2 regions of the Paenibacillus sp. J22P218 genome follow, and region 1 is predicted to be linked to the other one. Evidence: predicted binding sites of a transcription regulator. Region 1 holds the regulator's gene; the other holds the start of a gene.
What was found. The regulator Rex, encoded in region 1, represses fermentation and respiration genes when NADH is low (regulators of the CRP and FNR family bind a similar motif). The targets are predictions, from matches to a motif close to TTGTGAAATATTTCACAA.

Region 1 (5,264 bases):
ATTGGGATAAACTGTTCGAAATGTTCTATAGCTTTACCTCGGTATCGAATGAGCTTGCTTCAGGCGAAGCCGGGCAAGCGGTTTGCCGCTTGAAGATCGGCGAGCTGCCAGCCGGTTGGGACGACGCCGTTACGACTGAAGGTAATGTGCATACGGAGCTTAATCGGATTATTCGAACGTTGGACAAAATGGTTATTGATATTAAAGATCGTGTGGATGATTCAACGATTCAAGCTGCCATCACGGATCTTAACGGTGCTTTAAGGGATTTGACCCGCGTAAAGGATGAATTGCATATTTTCATCAAGCTGGAGCAGGTAGCGTCCGTATTCTGGATTGAGGCGAGCAGCGCCTATCGTTATCGTTCGGTTCATTTGTATGCAGCACCGGTAGATGTGAGCGAGCAGCTTCAGAAATATTTCTTCGATGTCAAAGAAAGCATTGTCATGACTTCGGCTACCTTATCCGTGCAGAAGTCGTTCCAATACGCGGCCGAACAGCTAGGACTTACAGGGTACGAGGAGCAAGGCCGGCTTAAGACCGTGCAATTGCCGTCGCCGTTCAATTATCGGGAGCAGGCGCTAGTCGTCATCCCGCGCAACTTCCCGGTATTGAAAGGTTCCTATGTGGATCAAGCCTACTTAGATATGTTGACGGAATCATTGGCGGCATCGGCGAAGGAAACGAAGGGAAGAATGCTTGTATTATTCACATCGTACAAGATGCTGAAGCAAGTGTATGAGCCGCTTAAGGAACGTTTGTCTGAGTCCGGCATACAAGTGCTCGGCCAAGGCATCGACAGCGGCAACCGGACGAAGCTGACGAGACGTTTCCGGCAGCAGCCCGAATCGGTTCTGCTCGGGACGAGCAGCTTCTGGGAAGGGGTAGACATTCCCGGGGAAGCGCTCATCTGTCTCGCCATTGTACGCTTGCCGTTCCAGCCGCCTAACCATCCGCTTGCGGAGGCTAAGTCAGAACTGCTGCTCAGGCAGAAGCAAAATCCGTTCATGAAGCTGTCCATACCGCAAGCCGTCATCCGATTCAAGCAAGGATTCGGACGGCTCGTGCGAACATCGCAAGACAAAGGCATTGTCATCATCTACGATACGCGGATCATCGATGCGTATTACGGCAAGCATTTCCTGTATTCCTTACCGGGACCGAAGATCGAGACGATGCATACGGAGCAAATGGTGCTGCGCATGCGAGAGTGGCTAAGCAGCAGCGTAAGTGCAACAGATAAGAAGGATTCGAATGAGCAAAAACCAGCGATATCAGAGGAGGAGAAAGGTTGAAGCAGACGAAAATATCAGAAGCTGTCGTTAGACGGCTGCCTATCTATCTTCAAGTATTGAACGAGCTGCATACTCGTGAAGTTCAAACCGTTTCATCTCAGGAATTGGGCGTTAAGCTCGACCTTAATCCTGCTCAGATTCGCAAGGATCTCGCTTATTTCGGAGAGTTCGGCCGCAAAGGGATCGGCTATGACGTTTTGTATCTCATCGAGAAGATCAGACAAATACTGAAGGTCGATCAACCGATTAACGTAGCGCTCGCCGGTGCCGGTAATCTAGGACATGCTTTATGCAATTACAATAAGTATTCCAAAGACAATATGAAAATCACGGCCGTGTTCGACGCTCATCCGAGCAAAATCGGCATTAGCATTAACAACCTGCAGGTACTGCCGATGGAAGAACTGCCGCGAATTATCGTCCAGCAAAGTATTCGAATCGGTATCATTACCGTGCCTGCCCACGAAGCGCAGAACGTCGCGAATCAATTCGTGGAAGCCGGAATCGAAGGCATATTGAACTTCGCGCCCGCCATTCTGCGCGTTCCCGAGCATATTCGGATTCACAACGCCGATTTCACGCGTGATTTGCTTAGCTTGGCCTATTATTTAGCAGGAGAAGGAGAATCAGCTAATGAGTCAACTATGGATTGAGAACGGCTTATTCATCACGATGGATGAGAGCCGCATGACGTTTAAAGGACATATGGTCGTAACGAATGACCGTATTACATACTTAGGAGAAGCTGCGCCTGTTGCGCCTGTCGACGTTGCGGCCGATGCGCGCAAGATTGACGGCAGCAAGCTGGCTTTTATGCCGGGACTGATTAACACCCACGGACATGCGGCAATGACGCTGTTGCGCGGATATTCGGACGATCAAAATTTGCAAGTATGGCTGCAAGAGAAGATGTGGCCGATGGAAGCGAAGTATGTCGATCAAGATACGAAGGCGGGCAGCGCACTCGCTATCGTCGAGATGCTTAAGACAGGTACGACGGCATTCGTCGATATGTATGATCGGATGGATCAGGTCGCTATGATGGTTGAGCAATCTGGTATTCGGGGCTGCTTGACGCGCGGCGTTATCGGCTTGTGCGAGAAGGAAGTGCAAGACGCGAAGCTGGCAGAAGCGATAGCCTTTGCCCGTGATTGGAATGGCAAAGCCGACGGTAGAATTACGACGATGATATCGCCTCATGCACCCTATACATGTCCGCCTGATTATATAGAGCGATTCGTTCAAGCGGCGCATGACTATAACCTGCCTCTTCATACTCATATGTCCGAGACAATTGCCGAGGTAGAGCAAAACGTTCGCGATTACGCCTTACGTCCTGTTGAGCATTTGGACAAGCACGGCTTTTTCTCCCGTCCATCGCTTGTAGCCCATGCCGTACATCTTAACGATGCCGAGATCGAGCTGCTAGCCGCGCGCGGCGTTGCGGTATCCCACAACCCGGTCAGCAACTTGAAGCTGGCGAGCGGCGTTGCCCGCGTGACTGATCTTCTTAAAGCTGGCGTTACCGTATCGCTTGGGACGGATAGCGTAGCGAGCAACAATAACCTGGACTTGTTCCAAGAGATTAAACTTGCCGCACTTCTGCACAAGGGAGTGTCTGGCGATCCGACGGCAATCCCTGCGGTTGAAGCGCTTCGTATGGGAACCGTATATGGCGCCCGCTCGATCTGGCAGCAAGATCAGATTGGCGTCTTGCGTGTAGGCATGAAAGCCGACTTTATTGCGATTAATTTGGATCAGCCTCAGTTCTACCCGCTGACAGATATCGTATCGCATTTGGTTTATTCCGGCTCGGGGCGCGATGTGCAGCATGTGTGGGTAGATGGACGTCAAGTTGTTCAAAATGGTGAATGTACATTGCTGGATGAAGAACAAATCCGCTTCGAAGCGCAAGCGAGCTTCGAGCGTTTGCTGCAAGCCTAATGCGTGCGGATACGAAGAAACGCCAGCCGATTATGACTACGCAGCGATGGATCTTTGTCATCGTCGCCGTTCTGCTCATCATCATCACGACGACTGCGATTTATTATAAGGATATCAAGTCTCCTCGCTGGTCGGATGAGAGGGAGGCGAAAGCCGAAGCGATAGAAGCGGCTGACTTGACGGAAGTCGATCAAATAAGCAAGCATATTTGGGATCAAGTAAGTTGGTTTGTTTCCGGTAAAAATGCGGATGGCGAACAGATCTACGTATGGCTGCCGAGACCTGTAGACGAAGAAACTGACGAAGAAACATCGACGCAAGAACCAGAACCGATTGTCGTGAAAGCATCCGAAGCAGAGGCGAAGAAGGCCATTCGGGCCAAGTTCGACCTCGCGAAGCCTGAAGCTGTTGTAAAGCGAATGCAGCCTGGGCTGCTTGGCGACAAACCGGTATGGGAAATCTTTTATACGCTTAAGGCAGACGAGACCCATTACTACTACGATTTTTATTCATTTACGAGCGGCGATTTTTTGAACGAATATAAGCTGCCAGCGAAGACGGAGCCTCAATAGGCTCCGTTTCCTGTTTTTACACCGACCGATCTGCTGATAGATATGATATAATTTCGTATAGCGTGATTGATATACGGATGATCTATCAATTAAATCGGAGGCGATAAAGAGATGAAAAAAATAAGCATCGTACCGGTCGTTGTTACAGCCGCTATATCCGTTGCTGTATTGTTCGGCGGATGGACGTTATATAATCAAGTCGCTGTTGCCGCGCCTCTTGAGGATGCGATTGCAGACGTGCCGGGAATTGTGAGTTCGGCAAAGCCGAAGATGAGCAAGGATCAAGTAACGATTGATGTCACGTTATCGCAAGATGCGAATCTGCGCGAGATCTATCAATCGATTAATCATAATGGTAAAGGCGCCATAGGCAGCCGTGAATTCAAGCTGGATGTTCTTAACGAATCGAATAAGGTGCTGGATGACTATTGGTATCAAGCGCTGTTCGAAGTAGCGGAAGCGATGGAAAATAAAGCTTACTCGAATATTCCTAAGGCGCTTGAAGAAGCAGGACGCGATAACCCTGCGATTCATGCTGAAACCGAGATGGACGACAATAACATTTACATTACGTTGAAAACGGACGACGCGGTTAAGTTTATCGTATTGCCAAGAACGCCTGCACAGATGGGAGTGTGGGAAAATGCGTAATATACGTCAATACGGGATGGAAATTGCAATCGGCGTTGTACCGGTACTCATTGCTTTCTTTATTTATATTGGCTTGAACGTCGTTCCGATCGTGATGCTTGGTGTATTAGGATTTGCGCTTGTATATCTGGCAAGAGGTAAAGGACGGATGACCGCAGCATCAAGCCGGAAGCGCAGTGCCGGCACTAAATCGGCACCGCTTATGTTCGAGCAGATTGGCGGTCAAGATCGAGCGAAGCAGGAGCTTATCGAATCCCTTGATTTTCTAGTTAAGCAGGAACAGATTGCGAAGCTCGGCATACGTCCGATGAAAGGCATTTTATTGGCAGGTCCGCCGGGGACAGGCAAGACGTTGCTCGCAAGAGCGGCTGCCCACTACACGGATTCGATTTATTTGGCTGCTTCCGGCAGTGAATTCGTAGAAATGTATGTCGGTGTCGGTGCTGGCCGTATTCGCGATTTGTTCTCCGAGGCACGGACGAAAGCAAAGAAAGCAGGCAAAAAAAGCGCGGTTATTTTTATTGATGAAATCGAGGTTATTGGCGGCAAGCGTGACGGCGGCCAACATCGTGAATATGATCAGACGCTCAATCAGCTGCTGACTGAGATGGATGGTATCCATCCGAACGAATCGCCGCGCATCTTGTTAATTGCGGCAACGAACCGCAAGGAGATGCTTGACTCGGCCTTGCTTCGCCCAGGGCGTTTCGACCGTCATATCGGCGTTGAGCTTCCCGACAAGAAGGGCAGACTGCATATTCTAAATATCCACGCAAATAATAAACCTATGGATGATTCCGTA
Region 2 (5,264 bases), on a different contig from region 1:
AGAAAACGCCGAATGTGCATGATTCTGCAAGATTGTCGATTGATTGGCTCGTTGAGCTGATGGGCAATGCCCGTATGCACTGGGGGACGTTAGTCGCGATTATTTGTGTCGTTGTGTTCTATGTCCTGTTATGGCGGACGAAGCAGGGATACGAGCTTCGTGCGGTCGGCCACAATCCAGATGCTGCGCTGTATGCCGGCATGAACGTGAAGAGCACGCTTATCAAGTCGATGTTCATAAGTGGTATTTTCGCGGGCCTTGGCGGCGTTTTCGAAATATTGGGCGTCTTCGGTTATCAGACGGTTATGGCCGCAACATGGGGTTATGGCTTCGACGGCATCGCGGTTGCTCTGCTTGGCGGCAATACGCCGGTTGGCGTGCTGCTCGGCGCGATCTTGTTCGGCGGCTTGTCCTATGGCTCCGCTGGCATGAACTTTGGCGCTGAAGTGCCGCAGGAAATTGTGCGGATCGTGATCGGGTCGGTTATTTTTTTCGTTGCTTCCCATGGCATTGTGAAGTTTTTCTTGAAGCCGTTTTTAAGCAAACGGGCAGAAAAACGGAAGGAGGCGGTGTAGGATGAACGTTATTGAAGTACTTGGGCAACTGCTCAACATTACGCTCGTGTTCTCGACTGCACTCATCTTCACCGCCCTCGGAGGTCTTTTCTCCGAACGGTCAGGCGTCGTTAATATCGGTCTTGAGGGTCTTATGGTGTCCGGCGCCTTCGCAGCGGCAGTCGTTACCGATTATGCGATCCAAGCAGGTCTGGAAGAATCGGCTCCTTGGATCGGATTAGCCGCGGCAGCGATATATGGCGTGCTCTTCTCGCTCCTGCACGCAGTTGCAACGATTACGTTTCGCTCGGATCAGACGGTTGTCGGCGTCGTTATTAATATTTTGGCGCTCGGACTTGCCATCTATTTGACGAGAAGTCTGTACAATGATTCGGGCCAAACGACGATGCTCGACTTCGTCTTCGAGAAATGGGCAATACCAGGATTATCGTCCATTCCGATAATCGGCAACGGATTGTTCAATTCATATCCTACTACTTATATAGCTCTTATTCTTGCGGGCATCAGTTACTTTGTACTGTTCCGCACGCCGTTCGGGCTGCGCCTGCGTGCAGTTGGCGAGCATCCGAGCTCGGCCGATACGGTAGGCATCAGCGTGACGAAGTATCGTTACATCGGCGTTATGCTGAGCGGCGCGTTAGCCGGTCTTGGCGGCGCGACAATTACGCTGACGACGACAAGCAGCTTCGCTCACAACACGATTTCCGGTCAAGGCTTTATCGCTTTGGCGGCGCTCATCTTCGGCAAGTGGAATCCGCTTGGCGTAGTGGGAGCGGCGATGTTCTTCGGTTTCGCGCAAGCGCTGCGCAACTTTGCCCAGCTATTCGAATTTTCGAAGCAAATTCCGGCTGAATTTTTCTACATGCTGCCGTATGTGCTGACGCTGATCGTTCTCGCTGGCGGCATCGGCCGCTCGAATGCCCCTGCGGCGCTCGGCGAGCCGTACGATCCGGCTAGACGGTAATGAATTCGGTCCTCGATTTGTTGAAGACTGTCTCCAGGTGAGCCTAGAGACAGTCTTTTATTTTGGCGGTCTATAAGAGCAAATTGTACCTTGAACAAAAGTGAAAACCTCGCTCGACAAAGCAATTTCAAAAATGGTTCTAGAAAAAGGCGTTTACGCATTGACAGAGCCATTTACCAAGTGTAAATTAAATCTTAATCAAATGAATTTATCCCTTTTGGTTTAAACTATAGGCAAGCGACTTTCTGAGTATGTGCATCAATTCACAAAGTAGCACTTGCCGCATATCGGAATGGGAGTTGACTCCCATCCCTCATAAGAGGAGAGGATCCACTGTGGAAGCATTAGCGCTGGAACGCAAGGCGGAACAAAACCGGGAACTGCGTGAGAGGCTGTTGCAATTAAAGAAAGAACGTAACGCCATTATTTTGGCTCATTACTATCAGCGTGATGAAATACAGGAAGTGGCCGATTTTCGCGGCGATTCGTTCCTGCTCGCACAGAAAGCGGCGCAAACCGATGCAGAAGTCATCGTATTTTGCGGCGTTCACTTCATGGGGGAAAGCGCGAAGATCCTTGCTCCTAACAAGACGGTCATCATTCCGGACGAACGCGCCGGCTGCCCAATGGCAGATATGGTTAACGTCGACGGTTTGCGCAAGCTGAAGGCTCAGCATCCGAACGCGAAGGTTGTGACGTACATCAACTCGTCGGCAGAGATTAAGGCAGAGACGGATATTTGCTGTACATCGGCGAATGCGGTGAAGGTTGTTAACTCGGTAGAGGGCGATGAAGTGATCTGGGTGCCGGACAAAAACCTTGGCCACTACGTGCAACAGAATACCGACAAGAAAATGATCATTTGGGAAGGCTACTGCAACACCCATGACATGCTCACCGTCAAGGATGTTGAAGAGATGAAAGCGAAGTATCCGAATGCGCAGTTCGTCGTTCATCCGGAATGCCGTCCAGAAGTGGTAGAGCTTGGCGATTTCGTCGGAAGTACAACCGCTATCATTAAATATTGCAAAGAATCAGATTGCCAAGAGTTTATCGTTGGCACAGAGGACGGCACGGGATACCAGCTTCGACTCGACAGCCCGGGCAAGACGTTCCACTTTGCTTCGAAATATTTGGTTTGTCCGAACATGAAGGTTAATAATTTGAAGAAGCTCGTCAAAGCGCTTGAGACGATGCAACCGCAAATCTACGTACCGCCGCATATTGCGGATCAAGCCCGTTTGTCCTTGGAGCGCATGCTACTTGTAAAGTAGGATGCGCTACTCCTATGCTCAAATTCAAAGGAGCGTCATCATGATTCCTAGATACTTGGTTGATGTGCAGCTGGACGAGCTGCCTGTTGTGGATAAGGATGTCATCGTTATCGGGGCCGGCATTGCCGGTCTTTTTACCGCTATACGGTCTAGCGAGGACAACTCGGTATTGATGATTACGAAGAAGTCGCTGCTCGACAGCAATACCCGCTATGCACAGGGAGGCATTGCCGCGGTTATATCGGACGAGGATTCGCCTGCCTATCATTTGCAAGATACGTTAATAGCTGGCGCAGGCTTATGCTCCGAAGAAGCGGTGAATGCGCTTGTCCATGAAGGGCCGCGAGGCGTGCAGAGTCTCATCTCGATGGGGACGCAGTTCGATGTGGAGAACGGCGAGTTCGCGCTCACGAAGGAAGGTGCTCATAGCCAGCGCCGTATTTTGCATGCCAACGGGGATGCGACCGGCTATGAGATTGTAAGAGCGTTGTCGGCCAATGCGGTTAACAATCCGAAGATTGAAGTATGGGACGATCACTTCGTGATCGACCTTGTGACACATGACGGCGTATGCTGCGGCGCGATCGTACAGAAGCCTAGCGGACAGCGTGTATTCGTGCGGGGCAAGGCAGTCATTCTCAGCTCGGGCGGAGCAGGCCAATTGTATCGGTATACGACGAATCCGGAAGTTGCTACAGGTGACGGTATCGCCATCGCCTATCGCGCCGGTGCCTACATTCAAGATGTAGAGTTCATTCAATTCCATCCTACCTCGCTCTGTTATCCAGGCGCGCCGCGCTTCCTCATATCGGAAGCGGTACGCGGAGAAGGGGCTTATTTGCGTAATATTAAAGGCGAGCGCTTCATGGAACGTTACCATGAGCAGTTGGAACTTGCGCCGCGCGATATTGTGGCAAGAGCCATCGTCAGCGAGATGGAAGAAACGAAATCGACTTTTGTCTACATAGATATTACTCATGAGTCGCCAGAGATGGTGAAGCATCGTTTTCCTACCATATATGAATACTGTTTGAGGTATGGTCTCGACTTGACGTCCGATTGGATTCCGGTTGCGCCGGCCATGCATTATATGATGGGCGGAGTCAAAACCGATCTAAATGGGGAAACAAATATAAAGCGGCTTTTTGCCTGCGGCGAAGTATCCTCGACAGGTGTTCATGGCGCTAATCGGCTTGCCAGCAATTCGTTGTCCGAGGCGATCGTCTTCGGCCGTCGTATTGTGAAACGGATCAACGATTTGCCGAAGAACGACGTTGTGGCTGTAATCGAGAATGAGCCGGGCCGCGTAAGCGCGCCGACACAGGCGATTGTCGAGAAAAGGCTGAAGCTGCAAAAAATTATGGTTAGGTACGCCGGCTTGCGGCGCAACGCCAAAGGCCTCGAGAAAGGAATCGAGGAGCTGAAGCGTCAGCTTCCGATCTATCAATCGGTACTAACGAAAGCGGAGGAATACGAATTCGCGAATCTGCTTACTTGCGCACTGCTTACGTCCGAGGCGGCGTTGCAGCGACAAGAGAGCCGCGGAGCGCATTATCGTGAGGATTTCCCGCAGCGAGACGATCAGAATTGGCGCAAGCATACGGTGCTGCACCGTTTACATGGCATTACGGAGGAGCGTATTGAAGATGTTTGAGTGGACGACAGGCGGATATGATGCGGTCATGCGCGATCAGATTCGCGCTTGGCTTGCAGAGGATATAGGCAGCGGAGACATTACGACAGAGACGACGATCCCGCGCGGCTCGTTGTCGAAAGCTGTAATCCATGTGAAGGAGAGCGGCATTATTGCTGGTCTACCCATTGCCCGTCTCGTATTCGAGGTTGTTGATCCATCGCTTGTGTTCCAGGCCATGGCAACGGATGGCGAGCGTGTGGAGAAGGGCAAAGTCATTGCGATTGTAGAGGGCAGCACGCACAGCCTTCTTACGGGGGAGAGGCTAGCGCTCAACCTCATGCAGCGCCTATCGGGCATCGCAACGAAGACCGCTAAGTTCGTTGAAGCGCTTGCCGGCTTGCCGGTAAGACTTGTCGATACGCGCAAGACGACGCCGGGTCATCGGATGCTGGAGAAGTATGCGGTTCGGGTCGGCGGCGGATCGAACCATCGTTTCGGGCTGTATGACGCGGTAATGATTAAAGACAATCATATCAAGGGCGCAGGAGGCATCCGAGCTGCTGTTGAAGCCGCACGGAGACAAATTCCGCATACGATGAAGATTGAAGTAGAGACCGAGTCGATGGAACAGGTGCAAGAAGCGCTTGATGTCGGCGCGGATATCATTATGCTGGATAATATGCCGAACGAGCGTATGACAGAGGCGGTTGCCCATATTAAAGCAACATCACCGCATGTTATCGTTGAAGCATCCGGCGGCGTTACGCTGGCTACCGTTCATGGCATTGCAGCCACCGGTGTCGACGTGATATCCG

Region 2: nadA (quinolinate synthase NadA) is a predicted target of Rex. The motif match lies at 1,791-1,808, and genes of this name have one in related genera.

The regions. Positions count from the first base shown of each region.
Region 1 covers NZ_JBWDNL010000002.1:883,887-889,150, forward strand. Annotated here, with positions in the region: gene dinG (ATP-dependent DNA helicase DinG) at 1-1,295, shown strand, start outside; gene AC0YN0_RS12985 (redox-sensing transcriptional repressor Rex) at 1,292-1,948, shown strand; gene AC0YN0_RS12990 (amidohydrolase) at 1,929-3,239, shown strand; gene AC0YN0_RS12995 (cell wall elongation regulator TseB-like domain-containing protein) at 3,239-3,811, shown strand; gene AC0YN0_RS13000 (hypothetical protein) at 3,923-4,462, shown strand; gene AC0YN0_RS13005 (AAA family ATPase) at 4,464-5,264, shown strand, end outside.
Region 2 covers NZ_JBWDNL010000010.1:71,833-77,096, forward strand. Annotated here, with positions in the region: gene AC0YN0_RS29945 (ABC transporter permease) at 1-575, shown strand, start outside; gene AC0YN0_RS29950 (ABC transporter permease) at 577-1,539, shown strand; gene nadA (quinolinate synthase NadA) at 1,875-2,813, shown strand; gene nadB (L-aspartate oxidase) at 2,854-4,467, shown strand; gene nadC (carboxylating nicotinate-nucleotide diphosphorylase) at 4,460-5,264, shown strand, end outside.